Regions from separate parts of the Streptomyces sp. NPDC041814 genome, predicted to be linked through region 1. Evidence: riboswitches for the same ligand, from Rfam matches in the RefSeq annotation. Region 1 holds a riboswitch; each other region holds the start of a gene.
What was found. A riboswitch is a leader RNA that binds a small molecule or an ion and turns the genes downstream of it on or off. The one in region 1 is predicted to bind cyclic di-AMP.
Positions count from the first base shown of each region.

Region 2: linked by a shared signal. The riboswitch ahead of ACZ6C6_RS20945 (transglycosylase family protein) and the one ahead of ACZ6C6_RS25835 (M23 family metallopeptidase) in region 1 are both predicted to bind cyclic di-AMP.
Region 3: linked by a shared signal. The riboswitch ahead of ACZ6C6_RS17870 (C40 family peptidase) and the one ahead of ACZ6C6_RS25835 (M23 family metallopeptidase) in region 1 are both predicted to bind cyclic di-AMP.

Region 1 is NZ_JBVJAM010000011.1:21,523-29,006, reverse strand. It holds gene ACZ6C6_RS25865 (protein kinase domain-containing protein) at 1-1,223, opposite strand, end outside; gene ACZ6C6_RS25860 (FHA domain-containing protein) at 1,220-1,963, opposite strand; gene ACZ6C6_RS25855 (SHOCT domain-containing protein) at 2,122-2,532, opposite strand; gene ACZ6C6_RS25850 (hypothetical protein) at 2,646-2,942, opposite strand; tRNA gene ACZ6C6_RS25845 (tRNA-Met) at 3,213-3,286, shown strand; gene ACZ6C6_RS25840 (PP2C family protein-serine/threonine phosphatase) at 3,453-4,616, shown strand; cyclic di-AMP (ydaO/yuaA leader) riboswitch at 4,826-4,979, shown strand; gene ACZ6C6_RS25835 (M23 family metallopeptidase) at 4,991-6,154, shown strand; gene ACZ6C6_RS25830 (aldo/keto reductase) at 6,336-7,280, shown strand; gene ACZ6C6_RS25825 (PrsW family intramembrane metalloprotease) at 7,284-7,484, opposite strand, start outside.
Region 2 is NZ_JBVJAM010000008.1:92,107-99,590, reverse strand. It holds gene ACZ6C6_RS20960 (nucleoside triphosphate pyrophosphohydrolase) at 1-908, shown strand, start outside; gene ACZ6C6_RS20955 (cytochrome P450 family protein) at 919-2,265, shown strand; gene ACZ6C6_RS20950 (transglycosylase family protein) at 2,372-3,421, shown strand; cyclic di-AMP (ydaO/yuaA leader) riboswitch at 3,707-3,875, shown strand; gene ACZ6C6_RS20945 (transglycosylase family protein) at 3,880-4,596, shown strand; gene eno (phosphopyruvate hydratase) at 4,896-6,176, shown strand; gene ACZ6C6_RS20935 (FtsB family cell division protein) at 6,275-6,745, shown strand; gene ACZ6C6_RS20930 (DUF501 domain-containing protein) at 6,816-7,355, shown strand; gene ACZ6C6_RS20925 (Ppx/GppA phosphatase family protein) at 7,369-7,484, shown strand, end outside.
Region 3 is NZ_JBVJAM010000006.1:247,754-255,237, forward strand. It holds gene ACZ6C6_RS17860 (C40 family peptidase) at 1-180, opposite strand, end outside; gene ACZ6C6_RS17865 (hypothetical protein) at 489-842, shown strand; gene ACZ6C6_RS17870 (C40 family peptidase) at 889-2,055, opposite strand; cyclic di-AMP (ydaO/yuaA leader) riboswitch at 2,054-2,205, opposite strand; gene pcrA (DNA helicase PcrA) at 2,367-4,805, shown strand; gene ACZ6C6_RS17880 (M23 family metallopeptidase) at 4,862-6,259, opposite strand; gene ACZ6C6_RS17885 (esterase/lipase family protein) at 6,458-7,315, opposite strand.

The DNA of each region.
Region 1 (7,484 bases):
AGGAGGCATTGCAGTTCGCGGACCTGGCTGCCGCCGTCGCCGCGCTGGATGGTGAAGTCCCAGGTGCCGCTGTGGCCCGCCGTGTAGCCGGTGCGGTGCGAGGCGTCCTCGTACAGCACCGGCCGTTCGCAGGTCGGGGGAGCGGTGGCGGCCGCTCGCGGGTCCCAGGGGGAGGCCAGGAGCAGCGCCGCCGTTCCCGCGACCACCGCCGCGAGGCCCGTGACGAGGGCGGGCCGGGTCCACCGCCGGGGGCGCAGCCTCGGCAGCCGGGCCGAGCGAGCGGTGCCGGCGGCGGCCTCGACCCGGCGGAGCAGGTCCTCGGTGCCGGTGGCGCGGGCGCGGTGGTCCGGTGCGAGGCAGTCGTGCAGGATCTCGCGCCACGCGTCGGGGAGGGCGGGCGAGAGGCGCAGCCCCTCGGTGCCGCGCGCGTACCGGGTCGCGGCGTCGGCGCGGGCCTCGGCGGAGGCGCCGGGAAGCGGGAACTCGCCGGTCAGGACGACGTGGGCGAGGACGCCGAAGGCCCAGACGTCGGCGGAGGGGCGGATGCGGGTGCCGCGCTCGTCGACGACGGGCCACAACAGTTCCGGCGGGGTGTAGTCGGGGGTGGCGAAGGCCGGGGTGTAGGCGTGGGTGCCCTGCATCTCGGCCGCCATGTTGAAGTCGGCGAGCCGGGCGGAGCCGTCCGCCATGAGCAGTACGTTGGCGGGTTTCAGGTCGCCGTGCACCCAGCCCGCGTGGTGCAGCTGGTGCAGCCCCTCGCAGACCTGGGCCAGCAGGGCGGGCCCGGAGCGGGGGGCGGCGGTACGGGCGAGCAGGGCGTCCAGGGAGCCCTCGGCGCGTTCCAGGACGAGGACGGTGGCGCCGTCCAGCTCGGGGTGGTCCGGGTCGTCGACGATCAGGGTGTCGTACATCCGGATCAGCCGGGGTGAGCGCAGTCGCCGCAGCAGCTGCACCTCGCGCTCGGCGAGGTCGCGCAGGTGCTCCAGCTGGCGCGGGGTGCGGGTGCCGGTGGGCAGGAACTTCAGCGCGGCCCGGTGCGGCAGCTCGTCGTGCGCGTCCCCGGCCTTCCCCCCGCTCCGTGCGCCCTGCCCGCCCTTCGCGTCCCGGTCGCGCGTCGCTTCGTACACCGTGGCGAACGCACCCGACGCGATCGGCTCGCGTACCTCCCACGGCCCGACCCGGTAGCCCTTGGGCACGGGCACCGCGTACGGCCGCGCGGTCACCGCGCGGCCTCGGCGCGAGCGGATCCGAGCACCACGAGGTCGTCCTCGCGCACCAGGTCGAAGCGCAGGGCGAGGGAGGCCAGGGACTCCTTCTTGCCGTGGGTGCGGCGGCCCGGCCCGGCGGTGTGCGCGTCGGGCCGAAGCCGCAGCTTGAGGGCCAGGTAGTCGATGTTCCAGTACACCGCCGAGCGGCTGGCCCTGGGCCAGCCGGGGCGCAGCCGTTCCACGATCTCCTCGACGGCGGGCAGCGGGGCGTTCGGCTCACCGCGCAGCCGGCGTTCGCACAGGGCGACCAGGACGGCGAAGTACCGTTTGGTGCGGTCCAGGGTGAACGCCGGCAGCGTACCGACGCCGTCGAGGCCCTGGCGGCGCACGCTGCGGAAGGCGTGCCGGGGCGCCCAGACGTCGAAGCTGAGCAGATCGCTGGCGGCGGGCAGGGCCACCCGCGACAGCTCGAACGGAACGGGTGCTTCCACTCGGCCCGGCGGGACCTTGATGTGTTCGCCGGCACCCTCCGGGTTCTCCACGACGTAGGTCTGGTCCTCGCTGAGGTTGCTCAGCAGCCAGAACGTCCGGTGGGCCGTGATCTCACCCGCGTTGCGCGGGACGCCCGCGTGGTCGATGAGGAGGTCGCCGGGTCCGTCGCAGGCCCGGCCGAAGGCGATGCGCTCCCCCGAGCCGATCCTGAGCTGGTCGGCGACGCTGCCGCACGAGGGCGGCACGATGATGACGCTGTACATGGAGCGGTCCCCCCTTTCCCGGATGTCCGGGATAGATCTCTCCAGTCAACTTCCCGGCAGAGTAGGGGAGTTGCAGGGGGAGGGGCCACGCATTCGGGCGGCCCGGCGCGTCACCCGGCGGGGTGCCGGGGGCACCCGCCGGGCCGCCGGGGCGGACGTCAGACCAGGAGCTTCGACTTCGCCCGCTGGTACTCCTCCTCGGTGATCGCGCCCTTGTCCTTGAGGTCGGCGAGCTTCGACAGGTCCTCGACGTGACCGCCGCCCCTGTGGCTGCCGCCGCCCTCCGAGCCGGCCGCGTCCCGGATGTACGCCTTGAAGGCGGCGTCGCGCTGCTTCGCCTCCTGGACGTCGCGCTTGCCCATGGACTTGCCGCGGGCGATCACGTAGATCAGCACGCCCAGATAGGGCAGCACCAGCGCCAGGATCAGCCAGCCGGCCTTGGCCCAGCCGCCGAGGTCATCGCTGCGGAAGATGTCCATGATGACTCGGAAGAGGAGGAACAGCCACATGATCCAGAGGAAGAACCAGAGCATCGTCCAGAACAGGTTGAGCAGGGGATAGTCGTCCATCGTCCACTCCCGGAGCCGTCGAAATGGCTGAGTCTGAAATCAGTCATATCGCCATATGGGTCCGTGCGCCCGTTGGAGCGGCGGCCGGGAGGGTGCGCCGTGAGGTGCGGAGGCTACTTCTCCGGCTCGGAGGCGCCGGCCGGAGTGCGGTCGGCCGCGGCCGTCTTCCTGCTGTGGACCATGATGCCGATGAAACCGGCGAGGAACCCGCTGATCAGGCCCGATATCGCGTGGTTGGCCGCGTTGGCCGCCGCGCTGCCCGGGAGGCCGATCGCCAGGTAGTTCACCACCGCGCTCATCACCGCGCCCATCACGCCGCCGATGAGTCCGCCCGTGGCGGCGGCGCGTACGGGTGACGAGGGGGCGGCCGAGGGAGCGGGGGTGTGATCCGGGGCGAGCGGTGCGGCCATGGTCGAAAGCCCTCCAGACAGGCTGCGAGCAGAGACCGGGAGCGGCTCTCCGCGCGCGGGCATGCGCGGTCGGGGGCCTGCTCACACGGGCAGCCCACCGAGCCGGGGGGTGCAGCAGATACCTTGCGACAGAACACATGTTCCTCGCAATACCTTCTCGATTCCAGCACGTTGACGTTCCGCCAGAGGTGGCCGCGGTCCGGGTCGCCGGTGCGCGCGGGGCGGGTGGTCAGGAGAGGGCCGAACATGCCGTAGAGTTGGGTTCAACGACGCGGGGTGGAGCAGCTCGGTAGCTCGCTGGGCTCATAACCCAGAGGTCGCAGGTTCAAATCCTGTCCCCGCTACTGAAGGATCAGGCCCGGCACGCTAGCAGCGTGCCGGGCCTGATGCGTTGTCGGTGCCCGTGTTTCGCCCCATCGGAGGCCGAGGATTCGCCTGGTGGCCGGGCGGGCGCGAGGCTGGGGGAGGCGCGCGGTACCGGCCGCGGCCGCACCGGGCAGGAGACCGCAGGTGGGGAAGTGGGCGCGACGGTGGCGAGGGCGCGGCGGCGCGGGGACCCGTCGCTTCGTCCGGGTGCTGCCTTTGGCGATGATCGTCATCGGGGTGGTGTTCGACCTCCTCACGCCGCCCTCCTTCACCGCCGTCCCGATATTCGCGGCCGCCCCGTTGATCGCCGCGCCCTTCTTCGGCCTGGGCACCACGATCCGGATCGGGATCCTCGCGGTGCTGGCCGTCGCCGGAATCCGGCTCTACACCGGCGATCTGATCGAGGTGGTCTCGTTCATCGAGATCGTCACCGTGCTCACGGTCGCCTTCCAGGCGTGCTTGATCAACCAGGTCGTGCGGCGGGGGAGCGAGCAGCTGGCGTCCGCCCGGATCATCGCCGAGACGGCCATGCGGGCCGTGGTCCCCGAACCGCCCGACCGGCTCGGCGGACTCCAGGTGGCCGCGCGGTACGAGGCGGCGCAGGCGGACGAGTTCGTCGGGGGCGACCTCTTCGCGGCCGCTGACACCCCGTACGGCGTACGGCTCGTGCTGGGCGACGTGCGCGGGAAGGGGCTGGAGGCGGTCGGCGCGGTGGCGGTGGTGATCGGGGCGTTCCGGGAGGCGGCGGAGCAGGAGGAGTCGCTGGAGGGCGTGGCGGGGCGGCTGGAGCACGCGCTGGCACGTGAGTCGGTGCGGCGGAGCAATCTGGACGCGTTCGAGGGGTTCGTGACCGCCGTGTTCGCGGAGGTCCCGCCGGGATCGGCGCGCGTACGACTGGTGAACCGCGGCCATCCGGACCCGTTGCTGCTGTACGGGGACGGCGTGGTGGAGGCGCTGACGCCCTCGGAGCCCGCGTTGCCGCTCGGCATGGACCTGGGGGTGCGGCCGGACCGCTCGGACGAGTGGGAGCTGCCGTCCGGCGGGACGCTGCTGTTCTACACGGACGGCCTGTCGGAGGCCCGTGACGTCGGTGGCGTCTTCTACGACCCGGTGGAGCGGCTGCGCGGGCGGCTCTTCCCGGGCCCCGAGGAGCTGCTGTCCGCGCTGACCGACGATGTACGGCTGCACACGGGGGGCGAGTCGACCGACGACATGGCGCTGCTCGCGGTGGCGCGGCCGGCGGAGGGGCAGCCCGACCGGAGGAGGACGGTGAAGATCGTCAAGAAGGGTGACACGCTGCGTGACTGAGGGGCGCCGCTCTGCATAACATTTGACGCAACGTCAGAAAACACGTAGTGGCTGAACGCCGATCAACTCGCCCGATTCCCCCCGGTTGTGTCCCGTAAGTCCCGGCCGCGCACGTGAACGATCAGTGGGAACAGCTTGGAATCGGACCCGTCTGTCTATTAACGTTCGATAACGCAGCGCGGTTGTCCCAGCCGTCGTCAGGACGGCGCCGCGCGCGTGCGCCGAATCCCGCAAGGGAACCGGGGAACCACCTACATGGGGTGAATCGGGCGTCTTCGTCTTCACAAGAGGCGGAGGGACCCGTAGGAGACCTTCCTGCTCCGAACCCGTCAGCTAACCCGGTAGGCGAGAAGGAAGGAAAGGAGTGCGCCCGCGTGGCGTCCAACAAGCCTGCCCCCGAATCACCCTCCCGGTTCGTGCCCGAGTACGGCGCCGACTACGTGTCCGGCCCCGGCACCGCGTACATCCCGGAACAGGGGAGCGACTACGCGACCGATCGGGGCAACGGCTTCGCCACCGGCGCCGGTCCCGGCTTCCGGGCCGACGACGCCGACTCCGAGCGGACCTGGGAGGAATGGAACCCCACCGAGGAGTCCGTCCGTCCCGTCCGCGGCAAGCACCGCGTCGCCAAGCAGCGCAATGGTCTGGCCCGTAGCTCCACCGTCCTCGGCGTCGGTGTCATCGCGGCCGTCGGCGCGGGCGGCATGGCCACCGCGCAGAGCAAACCGCCGGTCTCCATCTCTCTTCCCGATTCCATCGCGGACAATCTCCCCGACGCCAAGTCCCTTCCCGGCGTGGGCGCGTTGTTCTCCGACAACAGCGAGGCCGAAACCCCCGCCGCCGCTACGGCCGCCGCTCCGCTGACCACCGCCGGTATCACCACGGCCGAGGCCGAGCAGGGCACCACGGACGCCGGCGAGGCGCTGCGTGCCCGCATCCTCCAGCAGGCCGAGCAGCAGCAGGGCGCCGCCGACGCCGAGGCGAAGGCGGCCGAGGAGAAGGCAGCCGCCGAGAAGGCGGCCGCCGACGCGAAGAAGCAGCAGGACGAGGCCGAGGCCAAGGCCGCCGCCGAGAAGAAGAAGGCGGAGGAGGAGGCGAAGAAGAAGGCCGAGGCCCTGCGCCTGGCCAAGCTCGCCGCCAGCTACGCCATCCCCACCTCCTCGTACACGATCACCTCGACGTTCGGCGAGGCCGGCTCGATGTGGTCCTCCGGCTACCACACGGGCCTCGACTTCGCGGCCCCGACCGGAACCCCGATCAAGGCCATCCACACCGGCACCATCAAGTCGGCCGGCTGGTCCGGCGCCTACGGCTACCGCACGGTGCTGGAGCTGGAGGACGGCACCGAGCTGTGGTTCTGCCACCAGTCCTCGATCGGCGTCACGGTCGGCCAGAAGGTCACCACCGGCGACACCATCGGCCGCGTCGGCGCCACCGGCAACGTGACCGGCCCGCACCTCCACCTGGAGGTCCACACCCCGGACGGCACCGGCATCGACCCGATGGCCTGGCTGCGCGCCCGCGGTCTGACGGTCTGAGTCCGCGCAGTACTTTCCGCGGTTGCGGGGCGGCCTTCGCCGTTCCCGGTCCGCGGCCTTCCGAACCCCGGCAGCCCTGACGCACACCCCCCGACGTCAGGGCTGCCGGTCTGCGTGGCCGCCGCCCACCCGGTGTATGCAGCACGGAATAGCGGCCGGGCCGGAAGCCGTTGTTCCTCCTATGACTACACTGCGCGAACTCGGCCCGTCGGGCCTCCAGGTCTTCCCGCTCTGCCTCGGTGGAAACGTCTTCGGCTGGACCGCGGACGAGGACGAGTCCTTCGCCGTCCTCGACGCGTACGCGGCGGCCGGCGGCAACTTCGTCGACACCGCGGACGCCTACTCGCACTGGGTTCCCGGCAACGAGGGCGGCGAGTCGGAGACGGTCATCGGCAAGTGGCTCGCGTCGCGCGGCAACCGGTCCGACGTCGTGGTGGCCACCAAGGTCGGTGCGCTTCCCGGCTACAAGGGCCTCTCGGCGCCGACGATCAAGGCGGCCGCCGAGGAGTCGCTGCGCCGGCTGGGCACGGACCACATCGACCTGTACTACACGCACTTCGATGACGAGACCGTCCCGGTCGAGGAGATCATCACCGCCCTCGACGAGCTGGTGAAGGAGGGCAAGGTCCGCGAGATCGCCGCCTCCAACATCAGCGCCGCGCGGCTGCGCGCCTCCCTCGAATTCTCCGAACGCGAGGGCCTGGCCCGCTATGTGGCGCTCCAGCCGCACTACAACCTCGTCTCCCGGGACACCTACGAGGGCGAGCTCCAGGACACCGCGGCCGACGCCGGGCTCGCGGCCGTCCCGTACTACGCGCTGGCCTCGGGCTTCCTCACCGGCAAGTACCGCCCGGGGACGACCGTGGACAGTGCCCGCGCCGGGAGCGCGGCCGGTCACCTGGAGTCGGAGCGCGGACAGCGGGTGCTCGCCGCGCTCGACGCGGTGGCGCGGGACCGGGACGCCGAGATCGCGACGGTGGCCCTGGCCTGGCTCGCGGCGCGCCCGACGGTCGCCGCGCCGATCGCCTCCGCCCGCACGGTCGGCCAGCTGCCCGCCCTGCTGGCGGTGGCCGGGCTTCAGCTGACGGACGAGGAGCTGTCGACGCTGACGGCGGCGTCGGCGTAGGGATCAGGCCGGCGGCCCGCCGGCGCGGGGCTGCCGGCCGTAGGGCTGCGTCGGATACGGGGGCTGCGGGCTGCCGTACGGGGACGGGCCGCCGTACGGGGACGGGCCGCCGCTGTACGGATTAGGGCTGCCGCCGTACGGGGCCGGGCTGCCGTACGCGTACGGCGCGGGCCCGCCCATGGGCGGCTGGCGGGGCGGCCAGGC
Region 2 (7,484 bases), on a different contig from region 1:
TGTCCTGGCCCGCCTGGCAGACGCTGCACGGCGCCGACGAGGTGCGCTGCGGCGAACCGGAGCAGCCGCAGCTGCCGTATCTGCGCGAGGCCGGTGTCAGCGTCACCCCGGGCGTCCCGGACGCCCAGGAGCTCGTGGACGCCTGCGCGGGCGGCCGGACCGTGGTCGTCCTCACCGGCGGCGCGGGCCAGCAGCCGCTCACCGACGGCCTGGCCCGGCTGGCCGGCTCCGGACGGGTGCGGATGCCCGACCTGGAGCTGCTGCCCGGCTCGTACGACCTGCCGGGCGCCCGGCTCCTCGACCTCGTCCAGGTCATGGACCGCATCCGCGTCGAGTGCCCGTGGACCTCGCAGAAGACCCACGAGGGCCTCGCCAAGTACGCCATCGAGGAGGCGTACGAGCTGGTCGAGGCGATCGAGGACGGCGACCGCGACGAACTGCGCGAGGAACTGGGGGACGTACTGCTCCAGGTGGTCTTCCACGCGCGCATCGCGGAGGAAGGCATCCCGGGAAGCGGCGAGGAGCCGTTCTCCGTGGACGACGTCGCCGGCACGCTCATCGAGAAGCTGATCCACCGCCACCCGCACGTCTTCGGCGACGAGACCGCCGAGACCCCGGAGGACGTCCACGCGCACTGGCTGCGCACCAAGGCGATCGAGAAGCAGCGTGCGTCGGTCACCGACGGGGTACCGGTCGGCCAGCCCGGCCTGGCGCTCGCCGCCAAGCTCGCGAGCCGGGTCCGTACCGCCGGACTCGACGTGCCGCTCCCCGAGGGCGACGGCATCGGCTACCGCCTCCTCGCCCTCGCCGTACAGGCCCAGGAGGAGGGCGTCGACCCGGAGGCCGCGCTGCGCGCCGCGGGACGCGCGTACCGGGACGCGATCCGGACGGCGGAGAGCACCGGATAACGTCGGGGAAGTGAACGACAGCCACGCCGACCGCCCCGCCGAAGCCGCCTCCGTACCCGCCGGCTGCCCCGCCCACACCTCTTCCGCCGCCGTACCGCCCGCGCCCGAGCTCTTCACCTGGGAGTTCGCGACCGACCCGTACCCCGCGTACGCCTGGCTGCGCGAGCACAGCCCCGTGCACCGCACCACGCTGCCCAGCGGGGTCGAGGCATGGCTGGTCACCCGGTACGCGGACGCCCGGCAGGCCCTCGCCGACTCCCGGCTGTCCAAGAACCCGGCGCACCACGCAGAGCCCGCGCACGCCAAGGGGAAGACCGGTATCCCCGGGGAGCGCAAGGCCGAGCTGATGACGCACCTGCTCAACATCGACCCGCCCGACCACACCCGGCTGCGCCGCCTGGTCTCCAAGGCGTTCACGCCCCGGCGCATCGCGCAGTTCGCGCCCCGGGTGCAGGAGCTGACGGACCGGCTCATCGACGGGTTCGTGGAGAAGGGGGAGGCCGACCTGATCCACGAGTTCGCCTTCCCGCTCCCCATCTACGCGATCTGCGACCTGCTCGGCGTGCCCCGCGAGGACCAGGACGACTTCCGGGACTGGGCGGGCATGATGATCCGGCACGGCGGCGGGCCGCGCGGCGGGGTCGCCCGGTCCGTGAAGAAGATGCGGGCGTATCTGCTCGAACTCATTCACCGCAAGCGCGAGGACCTGGGCGACGACCTCATCTCCGGGCTGATCCGGGCGAGCGACCACGGCGAGCACCTGACCGAGAACGAGGCCGCGGCGATGGCCTTCATCCTGCTCTTCGCCGGCTTCGAGACGACCGTGAACCTGATCGGGAACGGCGTCCACACCCTGCTGAACCACCCCGCCGAGCGCGAGCGGCTGCACCATGCGCTGGCGGCGGGTGACGGCGAACTGCTGGCCACCGGCATCGAGGAACTGCTGCGCTACGACGGCCCGGTGGAGCTCGCCACCTGGCGGTTCGCCACCGAGCCGCTGACCATCGGAGGGCAGCGCGTCGCCGAGGGCGATCCGGTGCTCGTGGTGCTCGCGGCGGCCGACCGGGACCCCGAGCGGTTCGCCGGGCCGGACACCCTGGACCTGTCTCGGAGTGACAATCAGCACCTCGGCTACGGCCACGGCATTCATTACTGTCTGGGAGCGCCGCTCGCCCGGCTGGAGGGACAGGCCGCGCTCGCCACCCTGCTGACACGCCTTCCGGACCTGCGACTCGCGGGAGAATCGGGCGATTTGCGGTGGCGTGGCGGGCTCATCATGCGCGGACTGCGCACCCTGCCGGTGCACTTCACGCCGGGAGCGCGCACCGAGGAAAGTGACACTCCGTCAACTCTGTGACTTTCACGTGATCTCTGCTGCATCGACTTGTGACTCACGTTCGAGTTTCGCTAGGTTCACCGTTCGACTCTCCAGTCGCTTGTCAGTCACACGGAAGGCATCTCCCATGGGCTCCGCGAACGGCAGACACCGCCGCCCTCGTCAGGCACCCGCGATCGTGGTCGCCGCAGGCGTCACCGGCTCGGCCATCGCCATCCCGCTGCTCGGCGCGGCAAGCGCACACGCCGCGGACGCGACGACCTGGGACCGGGTGGCCGACTGCGAGAGCGGCGGGATGTGGAGCGCCGACCTCGGCAACGGCTCCTACGGCGGCCTCCAGTTCACGCCGGAGCTGTGGAAGGCGTACGGCGGTGAGGCCTACGCCGAGCGCGCCGACCTCGCCAGCCGCTCGCAGCAGATCGCGGTGGCCGAGCGGGTCCTGGCCGCCAAGGGCCCGAAGGCGTGGCCGAGCTGTGCGGTGATCTCCGGGCTCACCAAGGCCGCGGGCGCGGCGGACGTGGACCCGGGCGACGAGGACGCGGGCGAGCCCGCGCGGGGCGCCGACTCGGGCCTCGACGCCGGTCTCGGCACCGACCCGGTGGACGACGCCTCCTCGGACGCGTCGGCCACCCCCTCGGACGAGGCGTCCGGCGCGGCCACCACGGGCAAGGCCGCCGGCAAGAGCTCCGGCAAGCATGCGGGCAGGAGCGCCGAGGCCGACGCCTCCCCGTCCGCCGACCCCTCGGGCACTCCGTCCGACACCCCGTCCGCCTCGGCCGACCCCTCTTCCGCGCCCTCGGCCGACCCCTCCGCGGACCCCTCCGCCCGTGCGACGGACGACGCGGGGGCGAAGGGTGGCAAGCACCGGGGCGCCCCGGCCGCCGACGACGCCGCCCGGGCGGCCGACGGGCGCGATGCCGGCCGGCACGCTTCGCGGGGTGACGGCGACGCGCGCGACAGCGCCACGCGGCCGGCCGACGGCACGTACACCGTGCGGCCGGGCGACAACCTCTGGGCGATCGCCGACGCGCAGGACCTGCCCGGCGGCTGGCCCGAGCTGTACGAGGCGAACAAGGGCGAGGTGGGCTCCGACCCGGACCTCATCCTGCCCGGCCAGAACCTCGATCTGGGCCTGGGTGACACGGCCCCGGAGCGGGCCGCAGCGAGCGCCGGATGAGCCGTTAGAGCCCTTTGTGCTTTGGGTGGTTTAAGAGGCCCATGTCCCACTTTTGACCGAGTGAGACATGGGTCTCTTTGCGTGAACTGACGCCCCTTGTCCGGGAGGTCCCGCCGCATCCCTTCCGACCTGCACAAATGAGGGTTCATCGGATGCTCTTACGGGATGATTATCCGGTATGTCCTTCTTTGAATATGGCCGGTGGGTGTGATTACGGTCGGAACCGCTCGCACCGCGGGCCCCGTCGACCGTCACGCCGAATCCTGCCGTCGGTCGGGGGGAACAGACGCGAAAGCGCCGTAGGCAGGAGCGGGGGACCCAGGTAGGCGCTGGGCCCGGTCGTCGGGAGACGAACCGGGGCCGGCTAGGGGTGAAGTCGCGCCAGGAGCGCGGCCGGGCAACTCACTTGGCCCGAACCCGACAGCTCACCTCGCAGGCGTCGGTGAGGAGAAGACTCGATGCTGTTCAACCGCAAGGGCAACAAGCACCGCCGCCCCTCCAAGGCCGTCCGTGTCGCGACGCTCGCCGGTGTCGCCGGTGCCGCCGTTGCCGTGCCGCTGATGGGTGCGACCAACGCCTCCGCCGCCTCCGTCGCCACGTGGGACGCCGTCGCCCAGTGCGAGTCCGGCGGCAACTGGTCGATCAACACCGGCAACGGCTACTACGGCGGCCTGCAGTTCTCCCAGTCCAGCTGGGCCGCCGCCGGCGGTACGCAGTACGCGCCCCGCGCCGACCTGGCCACCAAGGCCCAGCAGATCGCCACCGCCGAGAAGCTCCTCGACATGCAGGGCCCGGGCGCCTGGTCCTGCGCCGGTGCCGGAAACCTGACCAACGACGGTGTCGACCCGGGTGTCGACACCGGCTCCGGTGCCGCGAAGCAGGAGGCCGCCCCCAAGCAGGAGGCCGCCCCGAAGAAGGCCGAGCGCACCGAGGCCCCGGCCACCAACCGCTCCGACCGCTCGGACGCCCCGAAGAAGACGGTCACCACCCCCACCGGCAAGAAGGTCGCCAAGGGTGACGGCGAGTACAAGGTCGTCGCCGGTGACACGCTGAGCGGGATCGCCGCGGACCACCACGTCAAGGGTGGCTGGGAGCAGCTGTTCAAGCTGAACAAGGACATCGTCCAGGACGCCGACCTGATCTACCCGGGCCAGCAGCTCCACCTGACGAAGTAACCGCGGCCCCTCCTCGCTGACCGCTCAGGCCGCCCCGGCCCGGCACGCACTCTCCCCCCGTGTGTGCCGGGCCGGGGCACGCCGCATTGGGGCCGGCGGGCGGCCCGTGATCGTTCAACTGTTGTAGTTACTGGTCAGTAGTTATCCGGTCTTTCGGCCCGGTATGCCCGCCCTTGGGTCCTTTTTCGTCCCAGGGGACGGGCGGTCGGCCGACGCCGACGGCCGGGCCGGTTAGGCTCTTGTCGCAAGGCCAAAGTGACCCTGCACAACCAGCGTCATATCCCAGAAGGAGATGCCTCGTGCCGTCCATCGACGTCGTCGTAGCCCGGGAAATCCTCGACTCCCGGGGCAACCCCACGGTCGAGGTCGAGGTCGGCCTCGACGACGGCAGCACCGGTCGTGCTGCTGTTCCGTCCGGCGCCTCCACCGGCGCGTTCGAGGCCATTGAGCTTCGTGACGGCGACCCCAACCGCTACCAGGGCAAGGGCGTCGAGAAGGCCGTCCTCGCCGTGATCGAGCAGATCGGCCCGGAGCTCGTCGGCTACGACGCCACCGAGCAGCGCCTCATCGACCAGGCGATGTTCGACCTGGACGCCACGGAGAACAAGGGCTCGCTCGGCGCCAACGCCATCCTCGGCGTCTCCCTCGCCGTCGCCCACGCCGCCTCCGAGGCCAGCGACCTCCCGCTGTTCCGCTACCTCGGCGGCCCGAACGCGCACCTGCTGCCCGTTCCGATGATGAACATCCTGAACGGCGGCTCGCACGCCGACTCCAACGTGGACATCCAGGAGTTCATGATCGCGCCCATCGGCGCCGAGTCCTTCTCCGAGGCCCTGCGCTGGGGCGCCGAGGTCTACCACACGCTGAAGAAGGTCCTCAAGACCAAGGGCCTGTCCACCGGCCTCGGCGACGAGGGCGGCTTCGCGCCGAACCTGGAGTCCAACCGCGCCGCCCTCGACCTCATCATCGAGGCCATCAAGGAGGCCGGTTACGCCCCGGGCAAGGACATCGCGCTCGCGCTCGACGTCGCCGCCTCGGAGTTCTACAAGGACGGCTCGTACGAGTTCGAGGGCAAGTCCCGCTCGGCCGCCGAGATGACCGAGTACTACGAGGAGCTCGTCTCCGCGTACCCGCTGGTCTCCATCGAGGACCCGCTGTACGAGGACGACTGGGCCGGCTGGAAGGTCATCACCGACAAGCTGGGCGCCAAGGTCCAGATCGTCGGCGACGACCTCTTCGTCACCAACCCGGAGCGCCTGGCCCGCGGCATCGAGGAGGGCTCCGCCAACGCCCTGCTCGTCAAGGTCAACCAGATCGGTTCGCTGACCGAGACCCTGGACGCCGTCGAGCTGGCCCAGCGCAACGGCTTCAAGTGCATGATGTCGCACCGCTCCGGCGAGACCGAGGACGTCACCATCGCCGACCTCGCCGTCGCCGTGAACTGCGGTCAGATCAAGACCGGCGCCCCGGCCCGCTCGGACCGTGTCGCCAAGTACAACCAGCTGCTGCGCATCGAGGAGATCCTGGACGACGCCGCGGTGTACGCGGGCCGTTCGGCGTTCCCGCGCTTCAAGGGCTGATCACAGCCCGGCAGGGCGACCGCCCCCGCCTCCGTCCGTCCCCGCGCCCGGTCACGTACCGTGTGCGGGGACGGACGTCGTAATGGGGAGGCGGGAACATGGCCGTGAAGGACCGGGACCGGTTCTCCACCGCGACCCGGCTGCGGCTGCTCGGTGAGCAGACCGCCGCCCGCGTCTACCGGTCCCAGAACCGGCGTCAGGCCCGCCGCTCCCGGCTCACCGGCCGGGCCGCCTTCCTGGCCCTGGTCGTCTGCTCCCTGGTCGTCGCCCTCGCGTATCCGATGCGTCAGTACGTGTCGCAGCGTGACGAGATCGCCGACCAGCGCAGGCAGGCGCGGGAGGCCGAGGCGCGCACCGAGGAGCTGCGGGACCAGAAGGCCCGGCTCCAGGACGACGCGTACATCAAGCGGCTGGCCCGTGAGCACCTGCACTACGTTCTTCCGGGGGAGACCGGCTACACCGTGGTCGATCCCGACGCGGTCAAGGAGCGCAACGGGAAGCCGGCCGAGACGGACCGGCCCTGGCACTCCAACCTGTGGGACGGCGTGGACAGCGCCGACCGCGGCTGACGGCCGTCCCCATCCCCGTACCTCTGCAGAACCCGCGGTTCGAGCAGTCCGATCAGCACCCTAGGCAGGCATGGAAACGCCCCCTCCCCAGACCGAGCCCACCCTTCCCACCGAGGCGGACATCGCCGCGTTCCAGCAGCAGCTGGGCCGCCCGCCGCGCGGGCTGCGCGCCATCGCGCACCGCTGTCCGTGCGGCAACCCGGACGTGGTCGAGACGCAGCCCCGGCTGGAGGACGGCACGCCGTTCCCGACGACGTACTACCTGACGTGCCCGCGCGCCGCGTCCGCGATCGGCACGCTGGAGGCGAACGGGGTCATGAAGGAGATGACCGAGCGCCTGGGCAAGGACCCCGAGCTCGCGGCGGCCTACCGGGCGGCGCACGAGGACTACATCGCGCGGCGCGACGCCATCGAGGTCCTGGAGGGCTTCCCGAGCGCCGGCGGCATGCCGGACCGGGTGAAGTGCCTGCACGTGCTCGTCGGGCACTCGCTGGCGGCCGGTCCCGGCGTCAACCCGCTGGGCGACGAGGCGATCGCGATGCTCCCGGAGTGGTGGCGCAAGGGCCCGTGCGTGTCGCCGTGCGGCGACCAGGGCACGGACGAGGGCTGAGGGGGCGCCGGACATGACGCGCGTGGCCGCCATAGACTGCGGCACCAACTCGATCCGCCTGCTGGTCGCGGAGGCCGATCCGGTCACCGGGGAGCTCGTCGAGCACGCCCGGCGGATGGAGGTCGTCCG
Region 3 (7,484 bases), on a different contig from region 1:
CGCCTCCCGGTACAGCCGGTCCACCTGGGCCTTGACCTGCCGGGCGGTGGGCGCGGGGTCCGCGTGCGCGGCTCCCGGCAGCACGGCGGCCGTCGCGGCTCCGGCGACGGCGAGGGTCGCCGCGGTGCGGGCCGCGGAGGCGGTGGTGAGGCGCTGCCTGGGTTTGCGATGCGCTGCCACGGGGGCGGGCGTCCTTCCGTGCGACGGCCCGGCGGGGTCTACCGGCGGGATTCTCCGGTGGCCGGCGAGGACGGTTCTGGTCCACGGCCACCGGGAAGGGACGCTAATCCGAGGTCACGGGAAGGTGTCGTTATGACCGCTATTGCCTGCTCTTGGCGTGGCATTGTCACCGGATGACCGCTCGTGGCGCATGGGTGACCGGGAAAAGGGTCACAGAATCAGGCAAAAAGTGCATTCATCATTCAAGCGGTCCGTAGGCCCCACCCTGCCCGGAGCGGTCCGGGGAGAGGGCTCTAGGGTGCGGAACCATGCGCGTACTCATCGATTTCGTCGTCGCCCTGCACATCATCGGCATCGCCGCCCTGCTCGGCGGCTTCCTCGGCCAGATGAAGGCGATGAAGGCCGGCACCGCCCGGTTCGTCCCCGGCATGCTGCACGGCGCGCTGACCATGCTCGTGACCGGCATCGCCCTGGTCGGCCTGGACCAGGCCGACGACCACCCCGTGAACAACGTCAAGATCGGCATCAAGCTGCTGTTCCTGGTCGTGATCCTGGGGCTCGTCTACGTCAAGCGGGACGAGGAGAAGGTCGAGAAGGGGGCCTTCGCGGCGGTCGGCGCGCTGACCCTGGCGAACATCTTCATCGCGACGCTCTGGACCTGAGCGGCCATGCCGGGCCGGCCCCGCGCGGGCCGGCCCTGCTCCCCGGTCAGGCCGGGCGCACACTCCCGTAGATCGGCATGTAGTAGATCGACTCCTCGCGCACATTCGCCCCGGGCTTCGGCGCGTGGATCATCATCCCGTCGCCCTTGTAGATCCCGACGTGGCTGATGTCGTCGTAGAAGAACACCAGGTCACCGGGTTGCAGATCGGCCGTGGCGATCCGCGTCCCGACGTTCACCTGGTCCCAGGTGGTGCGCGGGATGTCCACGCCCGCCGCCTTCCAGGCCGCCTGCGTCAGCCCCGAGCAGTCGTACGAGGCGGGGCCGGTCGCCCCCCAGACGTACGGCTTGCCGATCTGGGCGCGGGCGAACGCGAGAACCTTCTCCGCCTTCGTGGAGGCGCTGCTCCCGGAGTCCGTACCCGTGCCCGTGCCCGAACCCGAACCCGAACCCGTCTCCGTACCGCTGCCGCCCGACTCCTCGGCCTTCCGCTCGGCCTCCTTACGGGCGGCGGCCTGCTTCTTCGCCAGCTCCGCGGCCTTGCGCTCGGCCTCCGCCTCCTTCTTGCGCTCCAGCTCCGCCAGCCGCGCCTTCTCCTCGGCGGTCAGCTTCGACAGCAGCGTCCGGGCCTCGGTCAGCTTCGTCTGGACGTTCTGCTTGCTGGTGCGCAGCGCGGCCTGCGACTCGGTCAGCGTCTCCAGGCTCTCGACGGCCGCGGCCCGCTGCTCGGACGCCTTCGCCTGCTGCGTACGGAACTCCGTGACCGCCTGCTGCTGGCGCTCGGCCATCCGGTCCATGAGGTGCGTCTGGTCGAAGAACGACTGCGGGTCGTCGGCCAGGAAGAAGGTCGCGGTCGGCGCGAGGCCGCCGTTGCGGTACTGGGCGGCGGCGTAGTTGCCCAGGGTCCTGCGGGCGTCGTTCAGCTTCTCGGTGCGCTTGGCCACGTTGTCCAGGAGCGTGTCGACCTTGGACTTCTGCTTGTCCGTGGCCTCCTTGGCCTGGTTGTACTTCTGGGTCGCGCTGCCGGCCTGCCGGTAGAGGTCGTCCACCCTCTTCTGGACTTCCTTGATGCTCGGCTTCGGCGTGGGCGCGGCCATCGCGCTCTGCGAGGACAGCAGGGTCACCGAGGCCAGCGCGGCCGAGGTCAGCCCGACAGCGGGGACGGTGGAGCGCACCCGGGTGCGCGGTTTGCGATGCGACGCCAAGGCCGGCATCTCCTTCCGTGGACCGCCTACCGGGTTAGCTGTCGGGTTCGGGCGGAACGGAAGGCTGCCCTACGGTCCCGTGGGGGAAGGACCGATTCACCCCGGTGCTGCGTGTGGGTCCCCGGTTCCGGGCGGGCCCGGATTCGGCGCGGCGGCCCGCTCGGCGTAGGTCGCCTCTGGGGGTACGGGCCGTCCGAACGTGCACGCTAGCCAACGCATGGGGCCGCTGTGAAGGTTGGTGTGCGATATGCCCGATACATTTCCGTGACCTTTTGGGAGCGGGGCTCTCTGTCAGTGGAGAGCTTTAGACTCGGACAGCGATGAGCAGCCTCTTTGACGACAGTTTCCTGGCCGGCCTCCAGCAGGAGGAGGACGCGCCCCCGCCGCCCCCCGAGGACTCCGCACCCGAAGCGGTGCCGGAGGACCTTTTCGCGGGCGTGTTCGACGGGCCCCCGCCGCCCCGGGACGCGTACTACCGCGACGGTGCGCACCGCCCCGTCATCGACCCCGAGGCGCTGCTCGACGGGCTGAACACCGAGCAGCGCGCCGCCGTCGTGCACGCCGGGTCACCCCTGCTCATCGTCGCGGGCGCCGGCTCCGGCAAGACCCGGGTGCTCACCCACCGCATCGCCCACCTGCTGGCCGAGCGGGGCGTCCACCCGGGCCAGATCCTGGCGATCACCTTCACCAACAAGGCCGCCGGCGAGATGAAGGAGCGCGTCGAGCAGCTGGTCGGGCCCCGGGCCCACGCGATGTGGGTCATGACCTTCCACAGCGCCTGCGTCCGCATCCTGCGCCGCGAGTCCAAGAAGCTCGGCTTCACGTCCTCGTTCTCGATCTACGACGCGGCCGACTCCAAGCGGCTCATGGCCCTGGTCTGCCGCGACCTGGAGCTGGACCCGAAGCGCTACCCGCCGAAGTCCTTCACCGCCAAGGTCTCCAACCTCAAGAACGAGCTCATCGACGAGGAGACCTTCGCCGGGCAGGCGGCCGACGGCTTCGAGAAGACCCTGGCCCAGGCGTACGCGATGTACCAGGCCCGGCTGCGCGAGGCCAACGCGCTGGACTTCGACGACATCATCATGACGACGGTCCACCTGCTCCAGGCGTTCCCGGACGTCGCCGAGCACTACCGCCGCCGCTTCCGGCACGTCCTCGTCGACGAGTACCAGGACACCAACCACGCCCAGTACACGCTGGTACGCGAGCTGGTCGGCCCGGCCGGTCCGGAGAACGCCCCCGCCGAGCTGTGCGTCGTGGGTGACGCGGACCAGTCGATCTACGCCTTCCGGGGCGCGACCATCCGCAACATCCTCCAGTTCGAGGAGGACTACCCGGACGCGACGACGATCCTGCTGGAGCAGAACTACCGCTCCACCCAGACGATCCTGTCCGCCGCCAACGCGGTCATCGAGCGCAACGAGAGCCGCCGTCCCAAGAACCTCTGGACCAACGCCGGCACCGGCGCCCGCATCACGGGCTACGTCGCGGACACCGAGCACGACGAGGCGCAGTTCGTCGCCGAGGAGATCGACCGCCTCACCGACGCGGGGGACGCGAAGGCCGGCGACGTGGCCGTCTTCTACCGGACGAACGCGCAGTCCCGTGTCTTCGAGGAGATCTTCATCCGCGTCGGCCTGCCCTACAAGGTCGTCGGCGGCGTGCGCTTCTACGAGCGCAAGGAGGTCCGGGACGTCCTGGCCTACCTGCGGGTCCTCGCCAACCCCGAGGACACCGTCCCGCTCCGCCGCATCCTCAACGTGCCCAAGCGCGGCATCGGCGAGCGCGCCGAGGCCATGATCGACGCGCTCTCGCTGCGCGAGAGGATCACCTTCCCGCAGGCGCTGCGCCGCGTGGACGAGGCGTACGGCATGGCCGCCCGCTCCGCCAACGCCGTGAAGCGGTTCAACACGCTGATGGAGGAGCTGCGCACCGTCGTGGAGTCCGGTGCTGGCCCCGCCGTGGTGCTGGAAGCGGTCCTGGAGCGTACGGGCTATCTCGCCGAGCTCCAGGCCTCCACCGACCCGCAGGACGAGACCCGCATCGAGAACCTCCAGGAGCTCGCCGCCGTCGCCCTCGAATTCGAGCAGGACCGGGGCGAGGAGGAGGGCGCGGGCACGCTCGCGGAGTTCCTGGAGCAGGTCGCGCTCGTCGCCGACTCCGACCAGATCCCCGACGAGGACACCGACGGCTCCGGCGTCATCACGCTGATGACCCTGCACACCGCGAAGGGCCTCGAATTCCCGGTCGTCTTCCTGACCGGCATGGAGGACGGCGTCTTCCCGCACATGCGGGCGCTCGGCCAGGTCAAGGAGCTGGAGGAGGAGCGCCGCCTCGCGTACGTCGGCATCACCCGCGCCCGCGAGCGGCTGTATCTGACCCGGGCCGCCATGCGCAGCGCCTGGGGCCAGCCCTCGTACAACCCGCCGTCGCGGTTCCTGGAGGAGATCCCGGACCAGCACCTCGACTGGAAGCGGAAGGGCCCGATGGCCGCCCCGGCGGGCCCCACCTCGGGGATCACCTCGTCGCTCTCCGCCTCCCGCGCCCGCTCCGGCCCCTCCGGCTTCGCGACCCGGCGGACCTCGGACAAGCCGACGATCACGCTGGTGGCGGGCGACCGGGTCACGCACGACCAGTTCGGCCTGGGCACGGTGACGGCGGTCGAGGGCGTCGGCGACCAGGCGAAGGCCACGGTCGACTTCGGCGACGACCGCCCCAAGAAGCTGCTCCTGCGGTACGCGCCGGTGCAGAAGCTCTGAGGAACGAGCGGCGGCCGGAGCCCCCGAGGCCCCGGCCGCCGCTCGTTTCCGTCCGCTCAGGTCGGGTTGACCCCGTGACCGCGCAGCCACGGCAGCGGGTCGATCGCCGCGCCGCCGCCCGGACGCACCTCGAAGTGCATGTGCGGGCCGGTCGAGTTCCCGGAGCTCCCGGAGTACGCGATGACGTCACCGGCCTTGACCGGGCCCGAGCGGATACGGGTGCTGCTGAGGTGGCAGTACCAGGTCTCCGTGCCGTCGGCCATGGTCACGATGGCCATGTTGCCGTAGGCGCTGTTGTACTGCGTACGGACCGTGCCGTCGGTCGCCGCCATCACCGGGGTGCCGTACTGGACGGGGAAGTCGATGCCCGTGTGCACGGACATCCAGTTGACGCCCGCCTGCCCGAAGTAGGCGCTCAGCCCGTGCTGCTTGACCGGCAGCACGAACTTGGGGCGCAGGGCCTCCTTGCGGGCGGCCTCCGCCTCGCGCTTCTTCTTCTCGGCGGCCTGCCGCTCCTTCAGGTCGATGCGTTCCTGGGTGCGGCTGGCGCGGTCCGCGAAGTTCTCGGCGTCGGCGCTGAGGCTGGCGAGCTGGTTGTCCAGCTTGTTGTTGGCCGCGACCGGCTTGACCGTGCCGGGGTCGGCGGCGGCCATGGTGGTCGTCGCGTCCTTCTTCGTCTCACCGTCGCCCATGCCGCTCACGGAGGCGGCGGCGATCCCGGCCACGCTCATCACGCAGGCGGAGGGAACAGCGACGGTGAGGAGTGCGGAGCGCTTCGCGGGGGAACGCCTGCGGCTGCGTCCGCCCCGGCGGGGCGCGGCGGGGGCGAGATCGGGGTGGGGCTCGGCGGCCTCGTCCGGCTCGACGTCGTCGGCGGCGCGGCGGTGGGGCTCGTACGGGTCGTAGTCGCCGTGCTCGTACGAGTCGTAGGTCTCGTAGCTCTCGTACGTCTCCGAGGGGGCGGCCTGTTCGGCTTCGTTCGAGGCGGCCGGGCTTTGCACATTTTGCTCTTCGTGCCCGGGCGTGGCGTCGGTGTTCCAGGCGGTGGCGTCGTACACGCCGGTGTCGTACGTCCCCGTGTCGTCCGAGGGCCACGCGGTCGCGGCGGCGGTCCAGGTGGTGGTGTCCCACTGACCGGAGTCGTAGCCGTCTGCCGGCACCCAGGCCGTGGCGGTGTCGTACTGCGGGTGCTGCTGGGCCTGGTAGCCGTGGTGGGCACCGGTGTCCCACTGGGTGGTGGCGTACGCGCCGCCGTATCCGGTCTCACCGCCGGTGTACGGGATGCCGTAGCCCTGCGAGGTGTCGTACGAGGCGTCGTAGGCGCCGTCGTAGGTGACGCCGGTGCCGGGCAGGGAGCCGAAGAGCGGGTCCGTCTCGAAGCTGCCCGTCTCGAAGCTGCCTGTGGAGTAGCCGTCGTATCCGGCATACCCGGCGTGGGGGTGCTGGTCGTTCACCAACTTCTCTCTCGCCTCGGCAGCAGGACCAGGTTCCGGGGGCGTGGGGACCCCGGGAGAACTGGCGGCGACTGTACCCGGCGGTATCCGCAGTCGACAATCTTCGACGGCGCCGGGGCGCGCGGGAAAACGGGCAATCGGCCGTCTTTCGGCGGTGCCCCCACAGAGCCTTGGCTCTATGTTCGAAGTTTGTTCGGTTTAGGCGGCGGGGGTGGCGCGGGTGGTTCCGGGCTCGGATCCTGGCGCGCTGCCGGGGGCCTCCGGGGCGGGCTCCGCCTCGTCCAGCGCCTGCCGCACGGCCGCCGCGACGGCCGGGTGCACCGGCAGGGCGAGGTGGCCGATGCCGGTGACGCGTACGTTGACCGCGTCCAGGTCCGGGTGGTCGACGCAGGCCGCCTCGGCGGGGACGATCACCCGGTCGAGTTCGCTCCAGAAGCTGACGAACCGGGTGCGGCAGCCGGGCGCGGGCAGCCGCAGCTCCTCGACGGGGGCCGAGCCCTCGCGCATCTGCCGCACGATGGGCAGCGCCCCCGCCAGCGGGGCGACGGCGGTCCCGGAGTGCGGTGTGCCCAGCGTGACGAGGGTCCGCACCCGGCGGTCACCGGCCAGCCGCTGCACGTAATAGCGCGCGATGAGGCCGCCGAGGCTGTGGCCCACGATGTCGACCCGGTGGTGGCCGGTGCGGGCGCAGATCTCCTCGATGTGCCGGTCCAGCAGCTCGGCGGCCGTACGGATGTCGCTGGTCAGCGGGGAGTAGTTGAGCGACTCCAGATGGAGCCAACCGTGCCGGGCCAGGGAGCGGCGCAGCAGGACGAAGACGGAGCGGTTGTCGATGAAACCGTGAAGAAAGACGACGGGCGGCCGGTCGGCGGGCGCGATGTCCGTGGCGCGGGCGGGCTCGGCGTCCTCCTCCGCCTGAGGCCGGGCGGGGTGGCGCTCACCGGCGATCCCGGTCGGATACAGCAAGGCATGCCCGGCGAGCACGACGAACTCCAGGGCGGTCGCCCTCAGCAGTGCGGCCTGGGGGGCGGGGAACGGCAGGCTGGGGGTCTTCATGGTCGGCCTCCTGCTCCGGGCGGGCGCCGCGCCGGCGGACCGCGGCCCGTGCGGAGGGAGGCCCGTACCACCGTGCCGTGCGGCTGACGGCGCGGTGATACGGCGACCCGGTGCGGCTCCCCGGGCGCCCGGCCCCGCCCGGCGAAGCCGCCGGGGGGCGGGTCGGTGC